2 regions of the Solibacillus sp. FSL R5-0449 genome follow, and region 1 is predicted to be linked to the other one. Evidence: a T-box and tRNA genes for the amino acid it is inferred to sense, from the RefSeq annotation. Region 1 holds a T-box; the other holds one or more tRNA genes.

What was found. The T-box of region 1 lies ahead of argS (arginine--tRNA ligase). A T-box ahead of a tRNA ligase gene usually reads a tRNA of that ligase, here a tRNA-Arg.
Region 2: it encodes a tRNA-Arg, which carries the amino acid that the T-box ahead of argS (arginine--tRNA ligase) is inferred to sense. The anticodon was not compared.

Annotation. Positions count from the first base shown of each region.
Region 1 covers NZ_CP150239.1:1,363,571-1,368,260, reverse strand. The annotation lists gene argS (arginine--tRNA ligase) at 1-1,183, opposite strand, end outside; T-box leader at 1,221-1,439, opposite strand; gene yidC (membrane protein insertase YidC) at 1,889-2,656, opposite strand; gene MKY27_RS06585 (CaiB/BaiF CoA-transferase family protein) at 2,837-3,949, opposite strand; gene MKY27_RS06580 (enoyl-CoA hydratase/isomerase family protein) at 4,025-4,690, opposite strand, start outside.
Region 2 covers NZ_CP150239.1:410,649-413,313, reverse strand. The annotation lists gene MKY27_RS02100 (hypothetical protein) at 1-258, opposite strand, end outside; tRNA gene MKY27_RS02095 (tRNA-Glu) at 490-561, opposite strand; tRNA gene MKY27_RS02090 (tRNA-Asn) at 563-638, opposite strand; tRNA gene MKY27_RS02085 (tRNA-Ile) at 650-726, opposite strand; tRNA gene MKY27_RS02080 (tRNA-Gly) at 737-810, opposite strand; tRNA gene MKY27_RS02075 (tRNA-Phe) at 814-889, opposite strand; tRNA gene MKY27_RS02070 (tRNA-Asp) at 895-970, opposite strand; tRNA gene MKY27_RS02065 (tRNA-Met) at 974-1,048, opposite strand; tRNA gene MKY27_RS02060 (tRNA-Ser) at 1,094-1,186, opposite strand; tRNA gene MKY27_RS02055 (tRNA-Met) at 1,199-1,272, opposite strand; tRNA gene MKY27_RS02050 (tRNA-Arg) at 1,331-1,407, opposite strand; tRNA gene MKY27_RS02045 (tRNA-Leu) at 1,427-1,515, opposite strand; tRNA gene MKY27_RS02040 (tRNA-Gly) at 1,521-1,595, opposite strand; tRNA gene MKY27_RS02035 (tRNA-Lys) at 1,647-1,722, opposite strand; tRNA gene MKY27_RS02030 (tRNA-Val) at 1,733-1,808, opposite strand; rRNA gene rrf (5S ribosomal RNA) at 1,821-1,936, opposite strand; rRNA gene MKY27_RS02020 (23S ribosomal RNA) at 2,012-2,665, opposite strand, start outside.

The DNA.
Region 1 (4,690 bases):
CCTCTATATTTCTTGACGCTGTATCCACCGCTTCCTTTAATACACCCTTCAATAAAATGACTCTACCTTTACGAGTCGACATCTTTTTTCCGTCTTTCAGTATCATTCCAAATGGTACATGCTTCAGATTTTCCGCCCATGGATAGCCCATTTTCGAAATGACTTGAAACACTTGTTTAAAATGCAGTGTTTGCTCATTCCCTACTACATAGAAAACTTTGGCTGGTTCATAACGCTTCTTTCTATAAAATGCTGCGGCTAAGTCACGTGTCGCATATAATGTTGCCCCGTCCTGCTTAGTTATTAAACAAGGCGGCATGTCTTCAAGCTCCACAACATTTGCGCCATGCGACTCTTTAAGTAATTGCTTCTTATTTAATTCCTCAACAATAGGCTGCATTTTATCATTATAAAAAGCTTCCCCCTCATAAGAATCAAACGCAATATGGAGCTGATCATAAATCTGCTTAAATTCTTGTAAAGAAGCACCTTTAAACCAATTCCATAATTCCAATGCCTCCGGATCCTGATCTTCGAGCGCTTTAAAAGCAGATCTCGCTTGCTCATTTAGATTGTCATTTGATTCCGCTTCATCATGGAACTTCACGTAAAGTTTTAAAAGCGCTTCGATAGGTGCTTGTTCAACACACTCTTTTTCTCCCCATAGCCGAAATGCCACAATCAATTTACCAAATTGGGTACCCCAGTCGCCAAGATGATTTACCCGGACAACGTTGTACCCGTTTTTTTCTGCAATATTTGCAAGGGCATTGCCAATAACTGTAGAACGAAGATGCCCCATGGAGAATGGTTTTGCAATATTCGGTGATGAAAAATCGATTACAATGTTTTTATGTTTTGATTGTTGTTGGCCGTATGCTTCTGGAGCTGACATAATCTTGGTAATGACGCTTCTTGTCACTTGCAGCTTATTTAAAAATAGATTTATATAGCCGCCAACTACTTGCACTTCCTGTATAAGTTCATTTTTAATTCTGTCGCCTATTTCCCGAGCGATCATATTCGGGGCTTTCTTTAATATTTTGGCAAGCGTAAAGCATGGAAAAGCTACATCCCCTAAATGCTCATACTTTGGCTTTTCCAGTAGTTGTTCAATTTCATCTGTCGTTATAATATTTTGAGGCAAAGCGTCTTGAATTATTGATGCAATACTTTTATACATGTTATCCCCTCCCAATATAAAAAAGCCCCCGTCTCCAAATAGAGACGAGAGCTTCGAATTCCCGTGGTACCACTCTAGTTGCCACAAACGTGACCACTTTCCATTATTAACGAGGTGACTCCCCGGCAGATCCTACTTATGTTCAGACCGCTTCTCCAAAGTGCGCTTCATTTACATATTTTGCACCAGGCTTACACCAATCCCCGGCTCGCTTTCCAAAATATCTGTAAACTACTGTCTTTTTCATCGAATTTAAATTTACTGAATTATATCCATTAAAGGGTATTATTGTCAACAGTGTTTATTAGATAATCTGTGGCCTTTATTAGACAATACAGACTTTATTTTAGAAAATCTGGGGAAATAAATGCAGGCAACTCATGTTTTCCTTTAGTTTAAGGGTGTTCGTTTAACTCATATAGTCTTTATTAGAACAAATGAGACAGATATTAGAAAATGCTTGGGACATATTAGAACAACTGAATGCTTTATTGGAAGATCTCGACCACTTATTTGAACAACTGGCCATTATATTAGAAGATCAGGATTTTATTAGAACTTTTTAAAATATATTAGAACAATCCGCTAGCTTATTAGAAGATTGCACCACACCACACCACTTACCACACTAAGCAGAAATCAAAAAAACTACTGAAAACATTGTCTCAGTAGTTTAATTCAGTAAGCCTTTAGCAGCGGCATAACTTATTTTGATTCATTTCCCTTAGTTTCAGGGATGTTTGAGAAAAACTTGCGTCCAATGAATGTTTGGACAATTAAGAATAACCCTCCGACTGCCCAGTACAGTGGGAGTGCAGCCATCGAAGATAATGAAATAATGACAATCATAATCGGTGATACGTAAATCATCAGTTTCATTTGGTTCTTCTGAGCTTCTGGTACGGTTTGAAGCGATACTTTTGCTTGTATAAAATAAACGATACCTGCAATGGCAGTCATCCAAATATCTGTAGAGCCAAGGTCAAACCATAGGAATGAATGGGTTTTAATTTCGGCCGAATATAAAATCGCATAGTATAAGCCCATAATAATCGGCATTTGTATAAGCGCTGGCAGGCAGCCCATATTTAGCGGATTAATATTATGTTCTTTGTAGAGCGACATCATTTCCTGCTGAACAGTCATTCTTTCTTCCGGAGTTTTTGCTGCTTTTAAACGTGCCTGGATATCTTCCATTTGTGGACGGACCGTATCCATTTTCACTTTCATAGTAGCTTGACTGCGGTAAGTTTTAAGCATAAACGGCATTAATACGAGACGAATAATTAATATAATAGCAATAATAGCCAATCCATAGCTGCCGTTAAATAATTCACCAAATGTGTTTAACGTCCAATCCATTGGACGTACAAATGTTGAATAGAAGAAGCCTTCTTTGTTTTCAACACTTTCACAGCCTGCCAGTAAAAGTGGAACAGTTAGAAGGAAAACACTAAGTTTTAAGTTTTTCATAGTTCACCTGCTCAACAATCTTGTAATTCGTCTATATCTTAAAATATTTTTCGATAAATGAACAGTAATAACTCTTATAAATGTTAAGTTTTTTTAATATGAACGTAATTAAACTTAATATTATTTACATGTTCCACCATAATTATAAACCGTAAATCCATTTTTCTAAATGACTCTCCCCTAAGACTTCTTTAACAGGCTCCCCAATATATCTTCATTATGTGTCCCGGCTTTTACCCCGATTGTCCCGTAAGATGCCTTGAAAAGATTGGACTTAATCGGACAAGCAATCTGTTTTTGTGTAGTTCCATCCGGCTTTTCAATTTCCACAAACATTTCCCGGGCCTTGAAAAGTGGATGGGCAACCGTTTCTTCAAAAGATAATACCGGCTCCACACAAGCATCGACTTCAGAAAAAATAGATTGCCACTCTTCCAATGTCTTTTGCAGGAATGTACTTCCGAGCTGTTCTTTCAGCATTGCCAAATCAGCCGGATTACTACTCATTGCTAATCGGAGTAAATCCGGGGATCCGATTGCCTCACACAACTGCTGCCTGAATTTCGGTTCCAGGCTGCCGACTGAAAGGTACCGGCCATCCAGCGTTTCGTAGTAACCATAGAATGATCCGCCGTTTAAGATCAGCTCTTCACGTGCAAGCGGTTTTCCTTCTCCTAAATGATCATGGGCAAATAAAGCATTTAGCGTTAAAGCACAATCTGTCATACTAATATCCAGATGCTGCCCGATTCCCGTTTTTTCACGGTAAATGACTGCCGACAAAATACCGATTACCGCATGCATGGAACCTCCCGCCAAATCTGCCACCTGAAAACCAATATTAGCTGGTCCGCTTTCTTTTGTTCCTGAATAACCTTGCAGCCCCGCCAACGCGACATAGTTAATATCATGCCCGCCACGTTCACTGTAAGGACCAGTCTGTCCGTAGCCAGTAATGGAGCAGTATATTAAGCCAGGATTGATCGCTTTTAATGAATCATAATCAAGACCAAGTCGTGCCATCACACCGGGCCGGAACTGTTCAACAACAATATCGTATTCCTGTTCCTTTAATAGTTCCTTTATAGAAGCGACAACTTCCGGAGATTTTAAATCGACCGCCAGCGATTTTTTAGAACGCTGCAAATACTCGTCCGGTCCCCACTCCTTACCATCTTCTACCGGTTTTGTGACGTGTACCACTTCTGCTCCGAGATCTGCAAGCATCATTGTCGCAAACGGACCTGGCAATAATGTGGAGAAATCCAATACTTTTAATCCTTTTAACAACATAACCCTCATCCTTCCAAAAATAAATTAAGGCCGTACTGAAAGCTGAACTTTCAACACGGCCCCCAATTGTCCTATTTATTGATTTGTAACTGGCTTTAAAAAATTCGGAGGGCGTTTCTCAAAGAACGCACGGATCCCTTCATTTACTTCCCCTGTAGTAAATGTTTTCGCAAAGGCTTTCCGTTCCACTAATAACCCTTGTTCCAACGGCAATTCTTCTGCAGCCAAAATACTCTCTTTAATGAGGCCGATCGCTCCTACTGCACTTTGAGCAAGCTTATTTGCGAATGCAATTGCCTTTTCTTCCAGCTCTTCCGGGGCAACCGCTTCTGTAATTAAGCCGATTGTCGCAGCTTCTTCAGCTTTTAAACGTTTGCTTAAATACATCAACTCGCGTGCTTTTGCTCCGCCTATTAATCTTGTCATGCGCTGTGTCCCGCCGGCACCCGGCAACAAGCCCAATGATGCTTCTGTTAACCCTATTGTTCCGGCACCCATAATCCGGAAATCGCATGCAAGTACGAATTCACACCCGCCGCCTAATGCATGGCCATTGATTGCAGCAATGGTCGGCACCTTTAAGGCTTCGAGCCGATTGAAAATATCCTGCACATGTTTTGAGCTTTCGGCAAAATCCACGTTTACATTAGAGCTGCCCATTGCCCCCAGGTCAGCACCTGCTATGAAAATCTTCGGGTTGGCCGATTTGAATACAATGGCCCGGATTTCCGGATTTTTCTC
Region 2 (2,665 bases), 950 kb from region 1:
TGTAGCCTGTCCAAGATCGCTAAACCCTTCTTTCCGCTGATATTCGTCCTGCGTGATTATCCCTGCAGCCACATCCCACGTTCCGCTCGCCGCCTCACCTAATTTGTCCCCGGCAAAAGCAGAGGCTTTTTTAATTCCGTCCCCGACTTCCTCAATGAACTCGCTGCCTGTTACCTCGCCTATTAAGTTAACAGTACCGCCTACAATCTCTCCCGTTACTTCACCTATTAAAGATCCTAATCCTTTTAAAAAACTCATTCCATTACCCCTCCTAAAGTCTTGTGTAATTATACCCCCTTTTATATCGACCAACTTTTGGAAAATATTAATTCTGAATGTGTTTACGCCAAAAAACCTTTATTATTCTGGCGGTAATCTAAGAAAAACTCATAAGACCTGTTGAATATTATTTATAAGGAATAAGGAGCAAAAGCAAAGAGAGATTAAAAGCATAAAAAAAGCATGTAGCCTCTGCTACATGCTTAAAAATGACCCGTACGGGATTCGAACCCGTGTTACCGCCGTGAAAGGGCGGTGTCTTAACCACTTGACCAACGGGCCATGGCTCCGAAGGCAGGACTCGAACCTGCGACCTGCCGGTTAACAGCCGGATGCTCTACCAACTGAGCTACTTCGGAATAATTGTATATGGTGGGCCTAAATGGACTCGAACCATCGACCTCACGCTTATCAGGCGTGCGCTCTAACCAGCTGAGCTATAGGCCCATTTAAAAACTGGAGCGGGTGATCGGAATCGAACCGACAACATCAGCTTGGAAGGCTGAGGTTTTACCACTAAACTACACCCGCATATGGTGGGTTTGGACGGAATCGAACCGCCGACACTTAGAGCTTCAATCTAATGCTCTACCAACTGAGCTACAAACCCACAAATGGCGGTCCCGACCGGGATCGAACCGGCGATCTCCTGCGTGACAGGCAGGCATGTTAACCGCTACACCACGGGACCATTTGGTTGCGGGGGCAGGACTTGAACCTGCGACCTTCGGGTTATGAGCCCGACGAGCTACCACTGCTCCACCCCGCGAAAATATTATGTTTATACTTTTTTCATTACCCAGTTTGTAAAAAATGGAGGAGGTAGAGGGATTCGAACCCCCGCGCGGTGTTACCCGCCTGTCGGTTTTCAAGACCGATCCCTTCAGCCAGACTTGGGTATACCTCCAAAAGTATAAAATGGCTACCGAGGGAGTCGAACCCACGACCTTTCGGGTATGAACCGAATGCTCTAGCCAGCTGAGCTAGGTAGCCATGATAATAAGTTTATCTCTACTTGATAAGCATTTAAGCTTTTTCCAGTTGAGTTATATGGCGCGCCCGGCAGGAGTCGAACCCACAACCTTCTGATCCGTAGTCAGACGCTCTATCCAATTGAGCTACGGGCGCATATTGTTTATTGTAAAGATGGTGCCGAGGGCCGGAATCGAACCGGCACGGTGATCACTCACCGCAGGATTTTAAGTCCTGTGCGTCTGCCAGTTCCGCCACCCCGGCATTTTTGGAGCGGAAGACGAGGTTCGAACTCGCGACCCCCACCTTGGCAAGGTGGTGTTCTACCACTGAACTACTTCCGCAAAATGCATCAAGAATTTTTATATCTGACAGTATGTATAATTTTATAAAACTGGTGAGCCATGAAGGACTCGAACCTTCGACCCTCTGATTAAAAGTCAGATGCTCTACCAACTGAGCTAATGGCTCTTGATTAAAATGGTGGAGGATGACGGGCTCGAACCGCCGACCCCCTGCTTGTAAGGCAGGTGCTCTCCCAGCTGAGCTAATCCTCCCAAAAAAAATAAGCGAAGCGACGTCCTACTCTCGCAGGGGGAAGCCCCCAACTACCATCGGCGCTAAAGAGCTTAACTTCCGTGTTCGGTATGGGAACGGGTGTGACCTCTTTGCCATCATCACTTCACTTAATTATTTAGTTAAAAGAAATTTCATTCTTTCAAAACTGGATAAACGTTTCATTGAATTTGTGCAATAAAATGTGGTTAAGTCCTCGACCGATTAGTATTCGTCAGCTGCATACGTCGCCGCACTTCCACCTCGAACCTATCTACCTGATCGTCTTTCAGGGGTCTTACTTACTTGCGTAATGGGAAATCTCATCTTGAGGGGGGCTTCATGCTTAGATGCTTTCAGCACTTATCCCGTCCATACATAGCTACCCAGCGATGCCTTTGGCAAGACAACTGGTACACCAGCGGTATGTCCATCCCGGTCCTCTCGTACTAAGGACAGCTCCTCTCAAATTTCCTACGCCCACGACGGATAGGGACCGAACTGTCTCACGACGTTCTGAACCCAGCTCGCGTACCGCTTTAATGGGCGAACAGCCCAACCCTTGGGACCGACTACAGCCCCAGGATGCGATGAGCCGACATCGAGGTGCCAAACCTCCCCGTCGATGTGGACTCTTGGGGGAGATAAGCCTGTTATCCCCGGGGTAGCTTTTATCCGTTGAGCGATGGCCCTTCCATGCGGAACCACCGGATCACTAAGCCCGTCTTTCGACCCTGCTCGACTTGTAGGTCTCGCAGTCAAGCTCCCTTATGCCTTTACACTCTACGAATGATTTCCAACCATTCTGAGGGAACCTTTGGGCGCCTCCGTTACTCTTTAGGAGGCGACCGCCCCAGTC